3 regions of the Blautia wexlerae DSM 19850 genome follow, and region 1 is predicted to be linked to each of the others. Evidence: predicted binding sites of a transcription regulator. Region 1 holds the regulator's gene; each other region holds the start of a gene.
What was found. The regulator HrcA, encoded in region 1, represses chaperone genes, less so after heat shock. The targets are predictions, from matches to a motif close to TGTTAGCACTCNNNNNNNNNGAGTGCTAACA.
Positions count from the first base shown of each region.

Region 2: groES (co-chaperone GroES) is a predicted target of HrcA. The motif match lies at 5,619-5,649, and genes of this name have one in related genera.
Region 3: htpG (molecular chaperone HtpG) is a predicted target of HrcA. The motif match lies at 3,782-3,812, and genes of this name have one in related genera.

Region 1 is NZ_CP102267.1:3,186,074-3,194,051, forward strand. It holds gene dnaK (molecular chaperone DnaK) at 1-1,702, opposite strand, end outside; gene grpE (nucleotide exchange factor GrpE) at 1,763-2,407, opposite strand; gene hrcA (heat-inducible transcriptional repressor HrcA) at 2,425-3,465, opposite strand; gene uvrB (excinuclease ABC subunit UvrB) at 4,112-6,100, opposite strand; gene NQ550_RS14840 (transporter substrate-binding domain-containing protein) at 6,391-7,978, opposite strand, start outside.
Region 2 is NZ_CP102267.1:1,076,014-1,083,991, reverse strand. It holds gene NQ550_RS04995 (peptidoglycan recognition protein family protein) at 88-792, opposite strand; gene guaB (IMP dehydrogenase) at 1,038-2,495, opposite strand; gene NQ550_RS04985 (DUF6106 family protein) at 2,605-3,108, opposite strand; gene groL (chaperonin GroEL) at 3,478-5,097, opposite strand; gene groES (co-chaperone GroES) at 5,229-5,513, opposite strand; gene codY (GTP-sensing pleiotropic transcriptional regulator CodY) at 5,929-6,714, opposite strand; gene topA (type I DNA topoisomerase) at 7,086-7,978, opposite strand, start outside.
Region 3 is NZ_CP102267.1:1,278,426-1,286,403, forward strand. It holds gene NQ550_RS05885 (HAD family hydrolase) at 1-494, shown strand, start outside; gene NQ550_RS05890 (glyoxalase) at 496-753, shown strand; gene NQ550_RS05895 (COG1470 family protein) at 1,077-3,734, shown strand; gene htpG (molecular chaperone HtpG) at 4,003-6,075, shown strand; gene NQ550_RS05905 (sporulation initiation factor Spo0A C-terminal domain-containing protein) at 6,429-6,758, shown strand; gene NQ550_RS05910 (DUF5721 family protein) at 6,772-7,272, opposite strand; gene NQ550_RS05915 (DegV family protein) at 7,526-7,978, shown strand, end outside.

The DNA of each region.
Region 1 (7,978 bases):
CTTTGATATCTGCTACCTGAGAATCTGTCATCTCTTCTGCATTTGCAGTCTGAGACAGTAAATCTTTCAGTGCGTTCAGGTCTGCTTCTACAGCAGCTTTATCATTAGCATCGATCTTGTCTCCGGCTTCTTTCAGTGCATTCTCAACCTGGAATACCATGGAATCAGCATTGTTTCTTGTATCGATTGCTTCTTTACGTTTCTTATCCTGTGCTTCAAACTCAGCAGCTTCTTTTACTGCCTTGTCGATATCGGAATCAGACATGTTAGAACCAGCTGTGATTGTGATGTGCTGTTCTTTACCTGTTCCAAGATCCTTAGCAGATACATTTACGATACCGTTTGCATCGATATCAAATGTAACTTCAATCTGCGGAACGCCACGACGTGCTGGCGGGATTCCGTCCAGACGGAACTGACCAAGGGATTTGTTGTCTTTTGCAAACTGACGCTCACCCTGTACAACGTTGATATCTACTGCTGTCTGGTTGTCTGCTGCTGTTGAGAAAATCTGGCTCTTTCTTGTAGGAATTGTAGTATTTCTCTCAATCAGTCTTGTTGCAATACCACCCATTGTCTCGATGGACAGTGACAGTGGAGTAACATCCAGAAGAAGGATATCACCTGCACCTGCATCACCTGCAAGTTTACCACCCTGGATAGAAGCACCAAGTGCTACACACTCATCCGGGTTCAGGTTCTTGCTTGGCTCTTTGCCTGTTAACTGTCTTACTTTATCCTGAACAGCCGGGATACGGGAAGATCCACCAACCAGAAGTACCTGGCCAAGTTCAGATGCTGTGATACCTGCATCTGAAAGTGCACGACGTACCGGTTCTGCTGTCATTTCTACTAAGTCATGTGTTAATTCATCGAATTTAGCTCTTGTAAGGTTCATATCGAAGTGTTTCGGGCCTTCTGCTGTAGCTGTGATGAATGGCAGATTGATGTTTGTAGTTGTTGCGGAAGAAAGCTCTTTCTTTGCTTTCTCTGCAGCTTCTTTTAATCTCTGAAGTGCCATCTTATCATTGCTTAAGTCTACGCCTTCTGCTTTCTTAAACTCTGCAAGCATGTAATCTGTAACTTTCTGGTCGAAGTCATCACCACCAAGACGGTTGTTACCTGCTGTGGAAAGTACTTCGATAACGCCGTCACCGATTTCGATTACAGATACATCGAATGTACCGCCACCTAAATCGTATACCATGATCTTCTGTTCTTTTTCATTGTCAAGGCCATATGCAAGAGCTGCTGCTGTTGGCTCGTTGATGATACGTTTTACATCAAGACCTGCGATTTTACCGGCATCTTTTGTTGCCTGACGCTGAGCATCATTGAAATATGCAGGAACTGTAATAACTGCTTCTGTAACTTTCTCACCAAGGTATCCTTCTGCATCTTTTTTCAGTTTCTGAAGAATCATAGCGGAAATTTCCTGTGGGGAATATTTCTTGTCGTCGATTGTTACACGATAGTCAGTACCCATCTCTCTTTTAATGGAAGAGATTGTTCTCTCTGCGTTTGTTACTGCCTGACGTTTTGCAGGTTCACCTACAAGACGTTCTCCTGTTTTTGTGAAAGCGACAACTGATGGTGTTGTTCTTGCGCCTTCTGTATTAGCGATAACTGTTGGCTGTCCGCCTTCCATTACGGCTACACAGCTGTTTGTTGTACCTAAGTCAATACCAATGATTTTTCCCATAATCTTGTTCCTCCTGTTTATTTTCAACTAGATTTGATATATTCTATATTTTCATGTAAATTAGTTGGCTACTTTTACCATACTGTGGCGGACTACGAAATCCTTGTAGGTGTAACCCTTCTGGAATTCTTCTACCACAATATTCTCACCAGCTTCTTCATCCTCCACATGCATTACTGCGTTGTGGAAGTTCGGATCAAATTCCTTACCCACTGCTTCAATCGGTTTCACGCCCAGCTCATCTAATGTGGTGATCAGCTGTTTATAGATCATCTTCATGCCATCTGCAAAAGAATCTCCTTCAGGTGCCTGTGCAAGACCTCTCTCGAAGTTATCCACAACCGGAAGCATTTTCTCAACTATGTCCTTGGCTCCGATGATATACATGCTGGATTTCTCTTTCTCCGTTCTCTTACGGAAGTTATCGAATTCAGCCATGTTTCGTTTCAGCCTGTCTGTAAGTTCTTCAATCTGCTGTTCAAATTTATCTTTTTCTTTTTTCTTCTTGCCGAAGAAAGAAGTTTTTGATTTGCTGTCTTTCTTGTCATCCTGGGAAGCTTCCTCGTCTCCGTCCTCTACCGGGATTTCCTCTGTTTCTGCTTCGCCGTTCTCTACAACTTCAGGTTCATTCTCAACAGTTTCTTCTGTTACCGGAGTATCTGTTGTCTCTTCTTCCTGAGCTGTGTTCTTTGTTTCTTCTGACACTCTCTATTACCGCCTTTCTAACTCTCTTTCTTAATCAGTTCGTCCAGCTGGACTTTCAAAGCCTTCAGGCTGTCAACTACGTTTGCATAATCCATACGCTTGGGACCGATGATACCGATGGTACCATGCATTCCTTTTCCAAGTTCGTAAGTGGCTGTGACTACACTGCAGTCTTTCATGGTCTGCACCGGCATCTCATCACCAATGTACACCTGAATTCCTGTGTTCTCTGTATCAGACATTCTCTCTTTCACCAGGTCTACCAGATCCTGCTTCTCTTCAAATGCTGAAATCAGCTCGCTCGCTTTGCTTGTGTCTGCAAGCTCCGGATACTTGAAAATGTTGGTTGCTCCTGAAGTATATATCTGCATATCGTCTTCGTCTACCTGGATGGTGTCTGCCACTGCATCAAGGACTGTGCCAACCACAGAGCCATGTACACCTGCCTGTTCTTTCAGGCGGGCAATCATTCCCAGATTGATATCCTGAATGGGCACCCCATTTAAGTTGGTGTTAAGAAGAAGATTTAATTTCAGGATTGTCTGATCGTCCATCTCCTCATCCAGATTGATGATCTGGTTTCGGATGACATTGTTATCACTCACTACTACTGCCACAAGCTGAAGGGGTGTCACACGGGAAAGCTGGATGAATTTAATCTTGCTTCCGCTGTACTGTGGAACAGAGATCATTGTTGCATAGTTGGTATTGGAGGCCAGTACCTTTGCTACCTGCTTCAACATTTTATCCAGTTTGTCAGTTTTCTCTATCATGAGATCCTTGATTTCCTGAACCTCTGATTCCTTTTCTTTCATCAGCTCGTCTACGTAGAGGCGATAACCTTTATCAGAAGGAATTCTTCCGGCTGAGGTGTGGGGCTGTACGATATATCCCATATCTGTCAGGTCTGACATCTCATTCCGGATGGTGGCAGAGCTTACATTTAAATCTGCAAACTTGGAAATGGTCCGGGAACCCACCGGTTCGCCTGTTTCCATGTAGGTTTTGATGATGGCTTTTAGTATTTTCTTTTTACGATCATCTAATTCCTGATCCATGAAGTTCCACTCCTTTACTGCCTTTGTTTTGGTTTGTTAGCACTCATGTTTTAGGAGTGCTAACACCTTATGCTCATAAGATAGCACTCTTGATTTGGTTTGTCAATATTATTTTGTGAATTTTTTGTTATTTTATGAACAATAGGGGTTATTAAGATTATGTTATAGAAAAGGGACGCGGGGAGAAATTATTGATATTGTGTGCGGTTTCGGACGCTAAGAGATACTAAGTCTGCAGAAATCTGCTAAAGGCATGAGCCGGCTTGTCAAACTCGCTCCGTCTCAGACTCCGCTCAGACAGGTGATGCAGCCGGCTCATAACGCAGATTTCTGCAGACTAAGTATCTCTAAGCATCCTGCAAATGCACACAATATCAATAATTTCTCCCCGCTGGCTGTTCAGGACGATTATACAGGCGGGGCTCTCGCCTGGGAGGCGAATCGCCTCTTCTATAGCAATCCTTGTAAATAATGCATTTAAGACAGTTCAGCAAAGTGCGAAAGACAAGGAAGATATCTGACGCAGGATTTCACACTCTGATGGACTGGATTAAGATACATTATTTTAGAGAATTGCTATAGAATAACTATATCACTTGCTTGTCTTCAAATTCGATTACACAGATGAAAAAGACTCAGTATAGCACTATTTATCTAAAATATCCAGATTCTTTTTCAGGTCGATCATTTTATCGCGGAGTTCGGCGGCCTGTTCAAAGTTGAGGTCTGCGGCTGCGGCGCGCATTTGTTTTTCTACCTGGGCGATGAGTTTGGTGAGTTCTTTGCGGGTCATGGACTCTGGGTCTTTCTGGAGTCGGACTTCGGTTTCGGCTACTGCTTTGGATACGGCAATGAGGTCGCGGACTGCTTTTTTGATAGTAGTCGGAGTGATTCCGTGTTCTTTGTTATAGGCTTCCTGGATGGTTCGGCGGCGGTTGGTTTCGGTGATGGCTTTGTGCATGGAATCGGTCATGTTGTCTGCGTACATGATTACATGGCCTTCACTGTTTCGGGCAGCTCGTCCGATGGTCTGGATGAGAGAGGTTTCGGAACGGAGGAAGCCTTCTTTGTCTGCATCCAGGATTGCTACCAGGGTGATCTCCGGGATGTCCAGGCCTTCTCGAAGAAGGTTGATTCCTACCAGAACATCAAAAACATCCAGACGCATATCACGAATAATGCGGGCACGCTCTAAGGTATCGATATCGGAATGGAGGTAACGGACTCTGATTCCTACTTCTTTCATATATTCTGTCAGGTCTTCTGCCATTCGTTTGGTGAGAGTGGTAATCAGGATTTTGTGTTTCTTTGACACTTCTTTGTTTACTTCTCCGATCAGATCATCGATCTGGCCTTCAATGGGGCGGACTTCTACTTTCGGATCCAGAAGTCCGGTTGGACGGATGATCTGTTCTGCACGGAGGAGTTCATGATCATACTCATATTGTCCCGGAGTGGCAGATACAAACATGACCTGATCCAGTTTGGATTCGAATTCTTCGAAGCTTAAAGGACGGTTGTCCTTTGCCGAAGGAAGACGGAAACCATAGTCCACCAATGTCTGCTTCCGGCTCTGGTCACCGGCGTACATTCCTCCTACCTGAGGTACTGTGATATGAGATTCGTCTATAATAAGTAAGAAGTCATCTCCAAAATAGTCCAGCAGTGTGTATGGCGGCTGTCCGGGCTTTAATCCTGACAGATGTCTGGAATAATTTTCGATTCCTGAACAGAATCCGGTTTCTTTCATCATTTCAATGTCGAAATTGGTGCGTTCTGAGATTCGCTGGGCTTCCAGAAGCTTGTCTTCGCTTTTGAAATACTCTACACGTTCTTTTAATTCTTCTTCTATTGCTACAGCTGCTCTCTGAATCTGTTCTGCTGGCACTACATAGTGGGATGCAGGGAAGATGCTGATATGAGAACGCTGGCATTTGATTTCTCCTGTCAGTACATCAATTTCTGAAATACGGTCGATCTCATCTCCGAAAAATTCTACTCTCACGGCTGTATCGGAGCTGTTGGCAGGAAAAATTTCCAGGGTATCTCCACGGACACGGAAGGTGCTTCGGTGGAAGTCCATCTCATTTCTGGTGTACTGAATGTCAATCAGCTCCCGGATTACCTCATCCCTGTCTTTGGTCATTCCCGGACGCAGGGAAATCATCATGTCAAAGAATTCCTGAGGGGAACCCAGTCCGTAGATACAGGAAACGGAGGAAATGACCACTACGTCTTTCCGCTCTGACATTGCGGCTGTGGCAGAGAGACGGAGTTTGTCAATCTCGTCATTGATGGAGGAGTCTTTGGCAATATAGGTGTCTGAAGACGGGACATAAGCCTCCGGCTGATAGTAGTCATAATAGGAGACAAAATATTCCACTGCGTTCTCAGGGAAGAATTCTTTCATCTCACCGTAAAGCTGCGCCGCGAGAGTTTTGTTGTGGGCGAGGATGAGGGTTGGTTTATTAAGCTGGGCGATGACGTTCGCCATAGTGAAGGTCTTACCGGAGCCTGTGACCCCCAGTAAAGTCTCGAACTGGTTGCCTTGTTTAAAACCTTCGACCAGTTTCTCGATTGCCTGAGGCTGGTCACCGGTTGGTTTGTATTCGGAGTGCAATTTAAAATGATCCATAATATTCTCCTGTTTTAATCAAATTTCGCTTATCAAAAATTGAGATATGTTTTAGTATGGTTATGTTTTCAGTATATCATCCTATATAAAAAAAGTACAGAACAAGCGAATACCTGTTCTGCACTTTAGAACGTGTCGCTACTGTTCACACGCTACTATTCCGCGAGGTGTTTTGGCATGAATATGCCAAAATCCCGAGACATACAAGCCAAAATTCCATTGCCGCAGGCTATCTGGAATGAATTTTGGCTACGTTACTGCGAACGGAGCGAACAGTAATACGTATCGCGTTACTGTTCGCTCTGGCTGCCTAAAACCGAACAAATAGTCTTCTCAACTTTTTCTGCATCAACAGGTTTTGCAATATGTCCGTTCATTCCTTTTGCCAGTGCCTTTTTTCTGTCTTCCTCAAAGGCATTGGCTGTCATGGCTATGATTGGAATAGTGGCTTTGTCTTTATCTGACAGTCCGCGGATCATCTCAGTTGCCCTGTAGCCGTCCATGTTCGGCATCTGGATATCCATAAGGATCAGGTCATAGGTACCTGCCGGTTTCTGTTCTATCCTTGACACACATTGAACTCCATCCTCAACACGTTCAACTATAAGTCCCATATCCTCCAGGATAAACTCTGCGATTTCCGCATTCAGATCATTATCCTCTGCAAGCAAAATATGTTTTCCGCTGATCCTGGTTTCATCCATATCTGAAAATTTTTCCGTAGCCCGTTCATAGTAACTCTTATCAGCAATCCTGTATTCCAGGGTAACTGTAAATTTACTTCCTTCTCCCTGCTTACTTTCTACTTCAATAGTTCCGTACATCATATCAATATACTTCTTTATGATCGGCATTCCCAGACCTGTTCCCGCAATCTTTCCGTCTGTTGTATTTCGTTCCCTGGCAAAAGCCTCAAAGAGAGATGGAAGGAATTCTTCGCTCATTCCGATACCTGTATCAATTACCTGAGTCCGTATCCGCACATAGTCTTTCCTGTCACAGTCAAGCTCTGTGATCCTTATGGTAACTCTTCCCCCTGAAGCTGTATATTTTACCGCATTACTGATCAGATTGAGGAAAATTTCCCTGTTCTTCGTCTCATCGCAGATTACGTGCTCATGCTTGACATCGCATTCCATCTTAAGGTGAATACCTTTTTTCTCCGCTTCCGCCTGGAAAATTTTGTAAATTCCCTGATAAATATCTCTGATCTTCACATAATCTTCATCCAGTTCCACCTTACCGCTTTCAATCCGGGCCATGTCCAGCACATTATTGATAATAGACAGAAGCAGATTTCCGGACTGTTCCATCTTCTCCTGATAATCCAGAAGTTTCGGATCAGTCAGTTCCCTTTTTATCAGCTCACTGTATCCCAGCAGGGCATTCATGGGTGTCCGGATATCGTGAGACATATTGAAAAGGAAATCTGATTTGGCGGCATTAGCCTTTTCTGCCTGAATCTTGGCTTTTCTCGCTTGTATCAGCAGATAAACTATAATCCATACAATAATCAAGACCACACTTACAAACCAAATGGAAACTACCCGCAGATTATCCTTTATGTATTCTGCCAGAGTAACCTTGCCCGGTGCGTTTTCATATACGTAAAACTGACTGGAAAGTCTGGAAGCAGGCAGAGTCTGAATGGTTTTGTTCAGGATATTCATTAATGTTGTGTTTTCCCTGGTGACCGCAAAGCAGGAAGCGCCGGATTTCGTAAGAAAAATACTGCGCATTTTGCTGTCCTCCAGTGTCTTTAATGACTGTCCTGCCTTCACAACAAAGCAGTCTGCCTCGCCACTTTGAACTGCTTTATCGGCCTCAGCAGATGAGTCGTATTCCTTTATTTTCCAGAATGGATAATTAAAAGAAATA
Region 2 (7,978 bases), 2.1 Mb from region 1:
GAAAAAAAATCACACGTTGTTATTATAGTACAATACTTCTTTGTAGATTTCAAGGCAAATTTTTTTGTACTGTGCTGAATTTTCGTTTTACTGAACATCCTGCAAACCATAATCAACATCAATCTGCACCGCAATATCCGATTTCATCTGTATCCATGCATCCGGATTCTCCACATAATATTTCGGACAGTTTTTTCCGGTAACATCATAATGCCGGATCACGTTCTCTGATGTAAGCCCAAACCGCACGCACAACCACGCAGAAAGCTTCACTGCCGAATCATAAGTTGCCTCATTAAATTTCCCCGTCTCATCCGGATGACAGCACTCGATGGACAAAGTATCTACATTACGTGAGTTCGTCGCATAGGACATCTCTGACGTAGGAATACACTGCACCACTTCCCCATCCAGCCCCACCACAAAATGACTGCTCACCTTTGTGTCATGAGTAGTCGCCAGATTCTCAAAGTAGTTCCTGTTTGCAATGGCTGTTGCCCCCGGATTTGCAGTATAATGAATGGCAATATACTGTACACTCTCAATGGGAATCTGCGGTCTGGAATATTCATTCGGCGTCAGCAGTTCCACATCTATGTACGGCGCCCCTTCTTTTTGCCATTGTTCCGGTCCGCCTGAAGAATCCGCATTATCTGTTCCTGACTGTTCCGCATCAGAAATCATCGTGTCAGAATTATGTAAAAAGTCCCCAATACTCCATCCATTTTCACTGGCCCGATTTATTATGATCCACCCACTCAGAACTATGATCACGAGCAGCATAAGGCTCATAAGAATTCTCTGATTTCTCTGCCTTACTCTGCTGCTCTTTCGTCTTTTCGACCTGCTGTTTTTCTTTTTTACTGCAGTTTTCCCTGTTCTGGTATCTGTTTTTTTCTTTTTGTTTATATGCTTTTGCATTTTTACCTTCTCTTACGGGATTTTACTCCCTGCAAAAATACCCCGGCCGGCATGCCTGGAAATCTTATTTCTTTCCATCAGCAGCCAGCCGGGGCATATATTACACCTGAAATTTATTATTTGTCATCTACGCTATAGTTCGGAGCTTCTTTTGTGATATGAATATCATGTGGATGAGATTCCTTAAGAGATGCAGCAGAAATCTTGATGAATCTGCCTGTTTCTTTAAGCTTCTCAATAGTTTCTGCTCCACAATATCCCATACCGGAACGGAGACCGCCCATGAGCTGGAATACAGTATCCTCAACATGTCCTTTGTAAGCAACACGTCCTTCTACGCCTTCCGGAACAAGTTTCTTCGCATTCTCCTGGAAGTAACGGTCTTTACTTCCGTTCTCCATAGCTGCGATAGATCCCATACCGCGGTATACTTTATATTTTCTGCCCTGATACAGTTCGAATGTTCCCGGGCTCTCGTCGCATCCTGCAAACATGCTTCCCATCATGCAGACATTCGCACCGGCTGCGATTGCCTTTGTGACATCTCCGGAATACTTGATACCACCGTCTGCAATAATCGGGATTCCATATTCTTTTGCAGCTTCGTAGCAGTCCATAACAGCAGTGATCTGCGGAACACCGATACCTGCAACAACTCGTGTGGTACAGATAGATCCAGGTCCGATACCAACCTTAACTGCATCTACACCGGCCTCGATCAGAGCCTTTGTCGCAGCACCTGTTGCTACGTTACCTGCGATCACCTGCAGTTCCGGATATGCTGCCTTGATCTCGCGTACAGCCTTCAGAATGTTCTCTGAATGTCCATGTGCAGAATCAATTACGATCACGTCTACAGATGCCTTTACAAGTGCATCAACACGTGCAAGTACATTAGCAGTGATTCCTACCGCAGCACCGCAGAGAAGACGTCCCTGCTCATCCTTTGCAGCCAGAGGATATTTGATCTGTTTCTCAATATCTTTAATAGTAATTAAGCCTTTTAAGTTAAAGTCATCATCTACAATGGGTAATTTCTCTTTACGTGATTTTGCCAGAATCTTCTTGGCATCTTCCAGTGTAATTCCCTCTTTGGCTGTAATCAGTCCCTCAGAAGTCATGCACTCTTTAATCTTCTTGCTGAAATCTGTCTCAAACTTCAGATCACGATTGGTAATGATTCCGACCAGTTTTCTGCCCTCTGTGATCGGCACACCGGAGATACGGAACTTTGCCATTAACTCATCTGCGTCCTTAAGTGTATGTTCAGGAGATAAATAGAAAGGATCTGTGATAACACCGTTCTCAGAACGTTTTACCTTGTCTACCTCTTCTGCCTGCGCTTCAATGGACATATTCTTATGAATAATACCAATACCACCCTGTCTCGCCATGGCGATCGCCATGCGATGCTCGGTTACTGTATCCATTCCTGCACTCATCATAGGAATGTTCAGTTTAACCTTCTTTGTTAAGTAAGTTGTGACATCTACCTGATTCGGAATTACCTTTGAATATGCCGGAACTAACAGCACGTCATCAAAAGTAATGCCTTCACCAATGATAGTACCCATTGCATTTCCTCCCTTGCGTATATGAAATTAAATTACTATTGTAATGTAAAAAGGAACCAGCAACTGGTCCTTTTATTTTCAACAAGTGTAACAAAAATCAGATTCTATGTCAATCCAAAAAAACTTTGCTCGGTGCTGAATTTTTCATAGCCTGTGCAAGTGACTCATCCGGTTCCAGGATGATCTTGCATAAATTTCCGTCCAGTCTTGTGATAACACCAAAGCGTTTATGCTCCGGATTTCCTGATGAAAAGTCCAGTACTTTCATGTTCTGGTTTCCGTTGTAATAGTCCATTCTGTGGGAATCCAGCGGTGCTGCCAGATCTGCTTCTGATAATTTGAAGCTCTTTACTTTCTTTCTTTTTGTCTTTGACATGATCATGTCGATGTCAAAATCGCCATTGATAAACAGATATTCATATTCTACATCTGTTTTCGGGATTACAAAATAGCATGCAATTCCAAGCGCTACGGCAATGATCAGTGCCAGCGGTGTGATGATAAGTCCGGCAAATACTGCCAGCACTGTCAAAACGATCAGACCGTATTTGAGCAGGCTGTCTTTAGCCGTCTTATCTTTCTTTACCAGTAATTCTGAATACAAGTCGCCCATTGTTTCGTCTCCTTTTCATTTGTTCAGCTGTTGAAAGCAGCTTTTTTTGCACAGCATATTTAACAATTATATTTTATTCATCATGCTGTTTTTCTGCATTATATCACAAAACGGAACCATCGTCTATGACGACGGTTCCGTTTCACATATTTCCGCCTGCGCTGTTTTTATCTATAGCAATCCTCGTAAATAATGCATTTAAGACAGTTCAGCAGAGTGCGAAAGACAAGGAAGATATCTGCAGGCGTGCTGACACATGGCAAAGATATCTGACGCAGGATTTCACACTCTGATGGGCTGGATTAAGATGCATTATTTCAGAGAATTGCTATAAGCATACTGCGGTATAATTTTATCGTTTATTAAAGATTACATCATTCCCATTCCCGGGTTAGCAGCCGGTGCAGGTGTGTCTTCTTTAATAATTGCAACAGCAGATTCTGTTGTAAGTAATGTAGAAGCAACGCTTGTAGCGTTCTGAAGAGCGCTTCTTGTAACCTTTGCAGGGTCAAGGATGCCTTCGCTTACCATGTCTACATATCTTTCATTCAGAGCATCGAAACCGATTCCTGGTTCGGATTCTCTTACTTTGTTGATGATTACGGAACCTTCAAGTCCTGCATTTGCAGAAATACGGAACAGAGGAGCTTCCAGAGCTTTCAGGATGATATTTGCACCTGTCTTCTCGTCACCTTCCAGAGTTGCTGCAAGTTTTGCAACTTCTTTGGATGCGTGGATGTAAGCAGATCCGCCACCTGCGATGATACCTTCTTCTACTGCTGCTCTTGTAGCTGCAAGAGCATCTTCCAGGCGAAGCTTAGCTTCTTTCATTTCTGTCTCAGTGGAAGCACCAACACGGATAACAGCTACGCCGCCAGCCAGTTTTGCAAGTCTTTCCTGTAATTTTTCTTTATCAAATTCAGATTTTGTTTCTTCAATCTGTCCACGGATCTGAGCAACACGGTTTGCGATTGCATCTTTGTCACCCATACCGTCAACGATAACTGTGTTCTCTTTTGCAACTTTAACAGATTTTGCACGTCCTAACTGCTCCATAGTTGCGTCTTTCAGTTCCAGACCAACTTCTTCGGAGATTACCTGGCCGCCTGTAAGGATTGCGATATCCTGAAGCATTTCTTTTCTTCTGTCACCATATCCCGGAGCTTTGACAGCTACTACCTGGAAGGTTCCTCTTAATTTGTTTACGATCAGAGTTGTAAGAGCTTCACCCTCTACATCTTCAGCAATGATAAGAAGTTTCGCACCAACTTTTACGATCTGCTCCAGTAATGGAAGGATTTCCTGGATGTTGCTGATCTTCTTGTCTGTGATCAGGATATATGGATCTTCCAGATTTGCTTCCATTTTTTCCATATCTGTTGACATATATGCGGATACATATCCACGATCGAACTGCATACCTTCTACAAGGTCAAGTTCTGTGTGCATTGTCTTGGATTCTTCTACTGTGATAACGCCATCTTTGGAAACTTTTTCCATAGCATCTGCTACTAACTGTCCAACAGTCTCATCGCTTGCGGAAATAGATGCAACGTTTGCGATCTGTTTCTTGCCGCTGATTGTCTGGCTCATGTTCTTGATTGCTTCTACAGCTACATCTGTAGCTTTCTTCATTCCTTTTCTGAGGATGATCGGGTTAGCGCCTGCTGCCAGGTTTCTCATTCCTTCGTGAACCATAGCCTGTGCAAGAACAGTAGCTGTTGTTGTACCATCACCTGCTACATCGTTTGTTTTGGAAGCAACTTCTTTGATCAGCTGTGCGCCCATGTTTTCAAATCCGTCTTCCAGTTCAATTTCTTTTGCGATTGTAACACCGTCGTTTGTGATAAGCGGAGCACCGTATGGTTTGTCAAGAACTACGTTTCTTCCTTTCGGTCCTAATGTTACTCTTACTGTATCAGCTAATTTATTTACACCAGCTTCAAGAGCTGCTCTGGCTTCTGCGCCGAATTTAATTTCTTTTGCCATGATAATATGACCTCCTGATTCAAATTTTGATCTCTATGAATTCTTTCTGATACTTAGCCGGTATTTCATGTTACATCCTGTAAATATTATCTTATAAGTATCTTCATTTATGTTTTCTATTTTGATATTGCTTATTTAACAATTGCAAGAATATCATTCTGTTTTACGATAATGTATTCTGTGCCATCCATCTTTACTTCTGTTCCTGAATATTTGGAGTAGATAACTTTATCACCTACAGCTACTTCCATTTTTACTTCTTTGCCGTCAACAACTCCGCCAGGTCCTACAGCTACAACTTCTGCCTGCTGTGGTTTCTCCTGTGCCTGTCCCGGAAGAACGATTCCGGATTTTGTTGTTTCTTCTGCTTCAACCTGTTTTAATACAACTCTGTCACCTAAAGGTACTAATGTCATGATCTATATCCTCCTTTATTCTCCAACCTGGAATCTCTGTTACCGTCTCTGCTATTCTTAATATCCGGCAACTGTTTCGGCACTCTGTCTAATTCTGCCGATTTTTGCTAGCACTCATTTACTTCGAGTGCTAATCACTGTCCTTATATTATTGAAAATGAGTCGATTTCGCAAGTGCTTTTATCATTATAAAATAATCTATATTCTCTTTTTTACTTATATATACTCTTTTTTTCTTTTGTTTTCTTAATTTACAAATAATTTTGTCATATCTTCCTTGTCTTTCGCATTCAGTTGAATTGTCTTCAAATACATCAATTAAGAGGCTTGCTATAATTCCTGTAACATAATAAAAAGACCGTCCACCATACAGCAGACAGCCTTCTTGCATTCATTATTTATGGAAGCTTCTATATCAGGATTTCTTATTTCTCTGAGCTTTAATCTCTTCCAGTTCATCAAAGATGACTTCATTCAGCACTTTAATGTAGGTTCCTTTCATACCGGAAGATCTGGATTCAATCACACCGGCACTTTCAAACTTCCTCAAAGCGTTTACGATAACAGATCTGGTGATTCCCACGCGGTCTGCGATCTTACTTGCAACCAGGATTCCCTCATCTCCGTCAAGTTCATCAAAAATATGGATGATCGCCTCCAGTTCGGAGAAAGATAAAGTATTAAACGCAGATTTCACTACCTGCTGCTTTCTGTCCTCCTCAGCATTCTCTTCATGAACCGCTCTCATCATCTCAAGCCCTACAACGGTTGTTCCATATTCACTGACAATAATATCTTCAATGTCATATGGTTTCTCATAACGATACATAAATACAGTACCCAGTCGTTCCCCTGCAATATCTATCGGATTAATGATTCCCTGATAACTGCTTGATACATGTTCAAATCCCAGTGTCTGAAGATTTACATTCTCTTTTGTTGACAGGACACCCAGAAATCTCTCGTTTAACAGGGAATCTACATATCCGCCAACCTTGTCCTCGATCAGTTCAGTGATCTCCTCTACTCCCGGGCATAAACTGACACCCAGAACCTTTCCTTTTTTACTGAGAACCAGAATGTTGGAACTCAGTGTCTCCATCAGAACCTGACAGATGTCATTAAATACCACTTTGCTGGAACTGCTGTTATGCAGAAGTTTATTAATTTTTCTTGTTCTATCCAGCAGCTGAACACTCATATTGTCCTCCTTTCACCCTGTACATATCCGAAATCTTTCTGTCATTATTTCATAAATGAGCAGTCACTTTCTTTTGCTCGCAAGGAAGATTCAGACACACATGGTCATTAACATTACTGATACTTTGATTTTACACGTTTTAAAGTCAAATTACAAGACAAATTTTACTATTTTTTTATTTATTTTTGCTTTTCTGAAAATAGATTCCTTTTATAATATTATTCAATAAATATCATCATCAAAAATTCAAAGGATTGAAGACAAAAAGTCAGAAAGTCACTGACTGTAAGACAAAAAACGGAACTGTTGCATTAATGAAATTCATTTTCAACTGCTGCAACAGTCCCATTTATAACATTTACAATCCGTTATTATTCTTTCTCGTCCTTTGTCTCTACATATCCACATGTCTCCTGGCTGCAGACAAGCTTATTCCCCTTTTCCACCATATAGCTTCCACATTTCGGGCATTTCTTTGCTGATGGTTTCTGCCAGGACATGAAATCACAATCCGGATTATCCTCACATCCGTAGTACTTACGTCCTTTTTTTGTTTTCTTAAGCACAATCTCTTTTCCACATTTCGGACATGCCACCCCGATCTTCTCAAAATATGGTTTGGTATTTTTGCATTCCGGAAATCCCGGACATGCAAGGAATCGTCCATGAGGACCATATTTGATCACCATATGTCTGCCACAGTTTTCGCAGATCACATCTGTCACTTCATCCTGAATATCAACCTTTTCAAGTTCTTCCTCTGCAGCATCTACATCCTTCTTCAGATCCGGATAGAAGTTGCTTACTACTGTCTTCCACTTTACAGTTCCTGCTGCCACACAGTCCAGAAGCCCTTCCATAGTCGCAGTGAAATTTACATCTACAATACTCGGGAAAGCCTGTTTCATAATATTATTGACAACTTCCCCCAACTCTGTAACATACAGGTTCTTCTGTTCTTTTGCAACATAACGGCGGCTGATGATCGTTGTGATCGTCGGCGCATAGGTACTTGGACGTCCGATTCCCAGTTCTTCCATAGTCTTGACCAGAGATGCCTCTGTATAATGTGCAGGCGGCTGCGTGAAATGCTGTTCTGGTTTCAGTTCCTTAAGACTAAGCTTCATTCCTCTTTCAAGACTCTGATTCAGAACATTTCCTTTTTTCTGGTCCTCTTCATCTGTGTATACAGACATAAATCCGTCAAATATGATCTTGGAGGCAGAGACTGTAAAAATATACTGGTCTGCACCAATCTTTACAG
Region 3 (7,978 bases), 1.9 Mb from region 1:
CCTGTTCTGCAAAGGATTACCACTATCTGATGCCGAAGACAAAGAGATTTCATGACCATATGTTATATGAAGTAAAAAATGAATGCAGATTTGTAAACAGCATGGAAGAGATGACGGCTCCTATCATGAAGCTGGCTGTGTTTGAACCGGCCGGCCTTACAGAAGAATCTGTGAAATACTGGATGGACAGATTTGGAAAAGAATGTGTTGTTGTCACTTCGGGAAATGAGTGGATTGATTTTATTCCTTTTGGAACAAACAAGGCAAAAGGAATCAGAGAATATCAGAAAAGATATCATATTTCGCCGGAAGAATGTATTGCGTTCGGAGACGAATATAATGATATAGAGATGCTTAAAGCGGTAAAATATGGCTTTGCCATGGAGCATTCCAAGGAGGGGGTACGGGCAGCTACGTCCTATATGACAAAACAGGTTGAACCGGTCCTTGAGAAGCTGATCCGGGCAAAGGGAAAGATTGAGGAGGTTATTTAAATTGTTTACAGAAGAATGTATTAATACGTTTCTTGAAAATCAGGAGCAGCTTTTTCCACAGGCGGTAGCAGAATCATATGAAGCAGCGGAAGCATTCCTTGAGGATTGCATGGCGCAGGTTGTGGATTCTATTGAAGAAGTGAGAGAATATCTGGAAGAGTCAGGCGCTGATGTGGAAGGAATGTCAGATGAAGAACTGGAAGATGCAAGTGAAGTATTTGCTCTGCCGGATGGAAAATATCTGATAGTAGAAGGATAAAAACTGTTCGGTCAAATTATGGATATCACGTGATATATCGGAGAAATAACTGTAAAACACAGTTCGGTCCCTGAATATTGGAGAAAATTGAACTCTGATACTCAGGGGCTGAAGTTGTTTTAAGGGAGAAAATACAGATTACATTTCCGGAAAATGTGATGCTATAATGCTTTTATACAGAGAAAAAACGATGTTGTGGTCTGTGATGGGAATGAAAAGGGCAGACAGACACAGAAGCATCACAGAACTGTAATTATTCAGTACCTTCAGAGCGGCTGCTGAATAATTACAAATTTTATTATAAATGAAAAGGAGGACTACAGATGGAGAGAAAGAGATTTCTTGCAGTTGTAATGACTGTGATGATGGTTATTTCAATGATTCCATCCATGGTTTTTGCGGCAGCTCCGTCAGGAGAATTGGGCGGTAAGCTTAAGATTAAGGGACTTGCAGCTGTAGGCGTAGCGTTGAGTGCAGATTATGCAAAGGTTACACCGGAAGAGGTTACGGATGAAGATTTCACTTTTTCCTGGTCAAGACAGACCGGGGAGAAGGAGTTAACACAGGTAGGTACTGAGAAGACCTATACGATTACTCAGGATGATCTGGGATGCAGACTGGTGCTTGATCTGACCCCTGTAGATGGAAGCGGACTGACAGGTACTCTTACTGCAAAGACGTTAGAGGTAGCTGCAACTGAAGAAGAGGCGAAAGCAGAGGATACACAGCAGGCAGAAACGGCAGATGGAACAGAGAATGCACAGTTGGAAGAAACAGCAGATAATGCAGAAGGCAGTCAGGATTCTGAAAATCAGGACACAGATAGAACAGAAGATGTACAGCAGGATGCAGGAAATGAACAGGAAGATGGATCTCAGAACACAGAAGGTCAGCCGGAGGAAACAACAGAAGGTACTGATGATTCCCAGATGAAAATTTATACAGAAGATCAGCTGCAGGTGGATGAGAACGGAAATGTGCAGACAGATGGATCAGAGAAAGATGGACAGGCAGCAGGTGAAGATGATAAAGATAAAAAGACTTACGAAGCGACTGCCACTGTAGAGGACAGCGAAGATCAGATTTGTGATTTTGGAACAGTAAAGAGTGATCTTGAGGATGTGGAAGCACAGTATGTGCAGATTACGAACACCGGAAATGAGAGCTTGAATTTTCAGGAGATCAGTCCGGAACATTTTATGGTTCAGGATATTACAGAACCGCTGAGTGCAGGTGAATCTGTAAGCGTATGGATACAGCCGAGGGAAGGGCTGGAACCGGGTGAATATGATGATATGATCACATACCGGACGGAAGAAGGTATTGAGGTTTCTTTTGAAGCGAAGATTGCAGTTGAAGGTGAGGATGATTCATCAGATGACGAAGATCTGAAGCCTTCGGATGAGCCTTCTGCAGAACCGACAGAGACGCCGGATGACAGCGAGGCTCCATCGGCAGGTGACAATGCAGATGCATCTCTTGAGGCACAGTCTCTTGAGGTAAATACAGGAAGTCTTAATTTCAGCGATATCGAAGAAAATTATACACAGGCCAATGAGAAACTGTCCGTAACCGTAACAAATACAGGGGATGGAACTGTCACTTTAAAGATACCGAAATCAGATTATTTTGAGGTGATGAACGAAGATGGAAGTGAAGCTGTATCAGGAATACAGATTGCAAAAGGTGATTCTCTTATGTTCATGGTACAGCCAAAAACCGGTCTGACGAAGGGTGATTACAGTGATACCCTGATATTTGAAAGTGAAGAGGATTCGGAAGTAGCAGTGCAGGTAACTGCGGAAGTATCTGTAAAAGAGGCAGAACAGGAACAGATCACAGCAGTTCAGGCAGATCCGGAATCTTTCAGTTATGATGATCTGAAGGAAGGTTATGATACTCCTGAAGCGACGACCATTACACTTACCAATACAGGAAATACAACTGTTTCGCTGATGCAGCCATATGCAGAGTATTTTGATATTGGGGAACTTTCGGCATCAGTGCTGGAGCCGGGAGATTCTGCTGCATTTACAGCAGTACCGGTGACCGGTCTGAAAGTCGGCAATTATCTGGACAGTATTCAGATAGCCCAGACCAGTTCGGAAGGACAGGAAGATGTATTAACAACGATCAAAGCTTCTGCGACTGTTTCGGAAGTGAAAAAGATTTATAAATTATCCGTAACACCGGAAGAACTGAATTTTGGAAAAGCAAAAGAAGGATATAGTGAGGCACCGGAAGCGCAGAAAGTTACAGTGACGAATAAGGGGAATACAAATGTAACTTTAAATGCACCGTCAGGTAAAAACTTTAAAATCGGGAAACTTTCAGCCACAGAGCTTGCACCGGGGGAGAGCTGTACATTTAAAATCCGCCCGAAGGAGGGTTTAAAGGCCGGCTCCTATACAGAGTCAGTTGTGATTGATAATGAACAGCAGATCAGTGCAGAAGTAAAAGTTCAGTTTACGGTTAAAGCTGCCCGCAAGGCGAAAATTGCAGATCCGGCAGATAATAAGATTACAGGAATCAGTTCAGATGGATACACAACACAGTCAAAGATTACATTTACAGCAGTCGGAGCGGGTATGGACAATGAAAGTCCGGGAAAGGGAGATGTCCGCTATGTACCGTATAACTGGAAAGTGATCAATACAAATAGCTGGAGCAGTGCACCTTATACTGCTGCATTTGGAATTACGAAGGCCGGAACCTACACATTGACAGTTACATTTGACCGTCAGAAGTATAATGGAAGTGAATGGAAGAATACAGGGGAGCAGGATACTAAACAGGTGAATTTCAGTATTACGCAGGCGCAGACTGTAACTGCAACTCCGACTCCACAGCCGAATGGAGCAACTGCGAAAACAGCGGTAAAGACAGGAGATACGACTAATATCACACCGTTTGTGATTATTCTGGCGATTGCAGCAGGATGTATTGTGGGAGTTGTGGTATACAAAAGACGAAAGAAATAAGAGTTATCTGAAGAAAAAAATACAGGGGAATATGTAAAATATAAAATTATTAGCACTCATTTTTAGTGAGTGCTAATTTTTTCTTGACTTTTGGAATAAATGGTATTACTATATCTTTCAGAGAAGCAACTTACAGGAGTCAAAAGCTATTTCAAAGGATAAACAGGAGAGGATAGTTTTGACTCCGGAGGCAGAGCAGATAAGAATGCAGTATATTGACAGATAAAGTTGCGGCAAATGATTAAAAACAAAAAGGAGTGTGGACAGCATGGCTGTAAAACATGGAAATTTATCAATTAACAGTGAAAATATTTTCCCAATCATCAAGAAATGGTTATATTCCGATCATGATATTTTTGTAAGAGAGCTGGTCTCCAACGGATGCGATGCGATCACTAAACTGAAAAAACTGGAAGTAATGGGAGAATATACTTTTCCGGAAGGATACAAACCGGAGATTCAGGTAATTGTTAATCCTGATGAGAAAACTCTGAAATTCATCGATAATGGTATTGGCATGACTGCTGATGAAGTAGAGAAATACATTACCCAGATTGCTTTTTCAGGTGCAACTCAGTTTCTTGAGAAATATAAAGACAAAACTACAGATGATCAGATGATTGGTCATTTTGGACTTGGATTTTATTCTGCATTTATGGTAGCGGATGAAGTGCATATTGATACACTTTCCTATACAGAAGGTGCACAGCCTGTACACTGGTCCTGCGATGGCGGAACAGAATATGATATCCAGGAAGGTAACAAGAATACGATTGGTACAGAAATCACCCTGTTCCTGAATGAAGACTGCCTGGAATTTGCAAATGAGTACCGTATGCGTGAGATTCTTGAGAAATACTGTTCCTTCATGCCGGTTCATATTTACCTTTCCAAAGCAAATGCACCTCAGGAATATGAGACAATTGATGAATCTGAGTTAAGAGACGATGATGTAGTTGTTGAACATATTCATGAGGAAGCAAAGACAGAAGAAAAAGAAAATGATAAAGGTGAAAAGGAAGTTGTTGAAATTTCTCCTGCAAAGGATAAAGTAAAGATCAATAAACGTCCGGTTTCCATCAGTGATATTAATCCGCTCTGGATGAAGCATCCAAATGAATGTACAGATGATGAATACAAGGAATTCTACCGCAAGGTGTTTATGGATTATAAGGAACCGTTATTCTGGATACATCTGAATATGGATTATCCGTTTAATTTAAAAGGTATCCTGTACTTCCCGAAGATCAATACAGAGTATGATTCCATTGAAGGAACAATCAAACTTTATAACAATCAGGTATTTATCGCAGATAATATCAAGGAAGTAATTCCTGAATTCCTGCTTCTTCTGAAAGGTGTGATTGATTGTCCGGATCTTCCATTGAACGTGTCACGAAGCGCATTGCAGAATGACGGATTTGTACAGAAGATTTCTGAATACATTTCCAAAAAAGTGGCAGATAAGCTTACCGGAATGTGCAAGACTGACAGAGAATCTTATGAGAAATACTGGGATGATATCAGCCCGTTTATTAAATATGGCTGTATTAAAGATGCTAAGTTTGCAGAGAAAATGGGAGATTATGTACTCTTTAAGAATCTTGATGGCAAATATCTCACATTAAAGGACTGCATTGAAGAGAATAAAAAAGAAACAGAAGAAACTGAGGCTCAGACAGAAGAAAAGAAAGAAGATGCAGCAGAGTCTGAAAACAAAGACAATGCGGAAGCGAAAGAACCTGAGAAGACAGTAATTTTCTATGTAACTGATGAAGTTCAGCAGAGTCAGTATATCAATATGTTTAAGGAAGCAGGAAAAGATGCCGTTATCCTGAAGCATAATATTGACAGTGCATTTATTTCCAGTCTTGAGCAGAAACATCAGGAAGTACAGTTTAAGCGTATTGATGCTGATCTGACCGAAGAAATGAAGGGTGAGGGTACTGCCGATGAAGCAACTGTCAAAGCACTGACAGAACTTTTCCGCAAGAGCCTTAATAAAGATAAACTGGAAGTACATGTTGAGAATCTGAAAAATGAAAATGTATCAGCAATGATGACTCTTTCCGAAGAGAGCCGCCGTATGCAGGATATGATGAAGATGTATAATATGTATGGAATGGATCCGAATATGTTTGGCGGACAGGAAACACTGGTTCTGAATGCGAATCATCCATTGGTTAAATATCTGGCAGAGAATCAGGAATCTGACAAGGCTCCGCTTATCTGTGAACAGTTGTATGACCTTGCGATGATGAGCCATAAACAGCTTTCACCGGACGAAATGACCAGATTTGTTCAGAGAAGCAATGAAATTTTGCTGATGGTTGCAAAATAAGATAGAAAGCAGGCAATTTGCCGGCAGATCAATGAGAGGACAGATACGCCTGTCAGAATAGCAGAATATCAAATAAGGAGCGGAGAATAACTTTTGCTCCTTATTTTTGTGGAAAACAATTACATTGGTATTGACAAATGTCTTATGAATTCCTATTATTAAGTTGCCGATATTTTAATGAATATGCCGAATCCGCATAAAATATAACGGGTTACAGAGAATAGTGACTGCAATGGTGCTTCCGGGCAGCCAATATCGTGACTTTCATTTACTTATAGAGAAATGTGTGTAAATAAATGAGATATCCAAATCTGTAAAAACACAGATTATGGAAGTTACAGGAGGAACGATGTATGAGTGCAGTTTATGGAGTTATTAGAAAATTGGGTGCAACATCAAAGTATAAAGGATATTATTATGTTGTGGATGCAGTAGAAATGGCACAGAAAATTTATGAGCGACCGGTAAAAGTCACCAAAGATATTTATCCGGTCATTGCAAGAAAATATAAATCAACGCCGTCTAATGTAGAACACAACATAAGAACACTGGTAAACTTATGTTGGATGAATCATAAGGATACACTGGAAGAAATGGCAGGGTGTACAATGGCAGATAAACCGACGAACAGTGAGTTTATAGATATTCTGGTCTATTATCTGCGTTATTCGGATAAAGACTGATAACAGAATCTACTCATAATTTCTCACAGGGAATGTGATGACTGGAGAGAAAAACAGTCATGGAATCATCCCAGAGATGTTCCAGACGTTTATCCGGACTGAATGAAGTATAAGAAACACCTGTTGTACATAAAAGGGACTGGTTCTTGTACCGGATATTCAGATAAAAGCTTTGCACAGGAATATCTGCAATATGCTGTTCATTTTTTAACAACGACTGTGTCTGATCATGAGAAAGTTCAAATACAATCCTGAAATTCAAAGGTGTGCGTCTGCCGCGTATGATAGAAAAACAATAAGGTTTTACATCATGCCAGAGGGAATATTCTGTGGAATTCTCCTCAAAAGCAGCCTTTGTGTCAGTATCAAAGAAATCGTAATGAAGTTTTCCGTTTATGGTAAAAGTGTTGAAGGTTGTCACAGATGCCTCGACAAGAGAAAAACGGTCAAATACCTCACCGATCAGGAGTTTATTCATAAAATCTTTTACATCAGTAATTTTTAAAGCAAGCATACAACACCTCTCTGATAACATGATTTACAGCTGTTCAGAATTAAAAAAGACTTCTGGATTGCTGCATATTTCTGAACATATTTTGTGGATCAGGCAGCGCTTCCTGCACTTTGCGGGAAGCGTCTTTTTATTATAAAGCACTTTTGAAAAAAAGAACAGTGTTTTTATTAAAAAGTCTTTTCAAACGTAAAGCGGTGTGATAAGATATATCTGGTATTGAATACTACATATAATGGAAAAGAGGACGATATAATTGAGATATAAGATTATCATAGATAGTTGTGGAGAACTTTTGGACGAATGGAAGAAAGATGAATGTTTTGAATCCATTCCACTGACTCTGATGGTAGGAGCTGAACAGATCATAGATGATGAAACATTTGATCAGGCAGAGTTTATTGATAAAGTGGCAGCCTGCCCGGAATGTCCGAAATCAGCCTGCCCGTCACCTGAGAGATATATGAGAGCATATGACTGCGAGGCTGAGCATATTTATGCAGTGACTTTGTCTTCTGAGCTGAGTGGTTCCTATAACAGTGCGTTGCTTGGCAGAGATCTTATTATGGAAGACCATCCGGATAAAAAAATACATGTGTTTAATTCACGTTCCGCATCCATCGGGGAAAGCCTGATCGGAATGAAGATACAGGAATGCGAAGAAGCAGGGATGAGTTTTGAAGAAGTTGTTTCAACTGTGGAACATTAT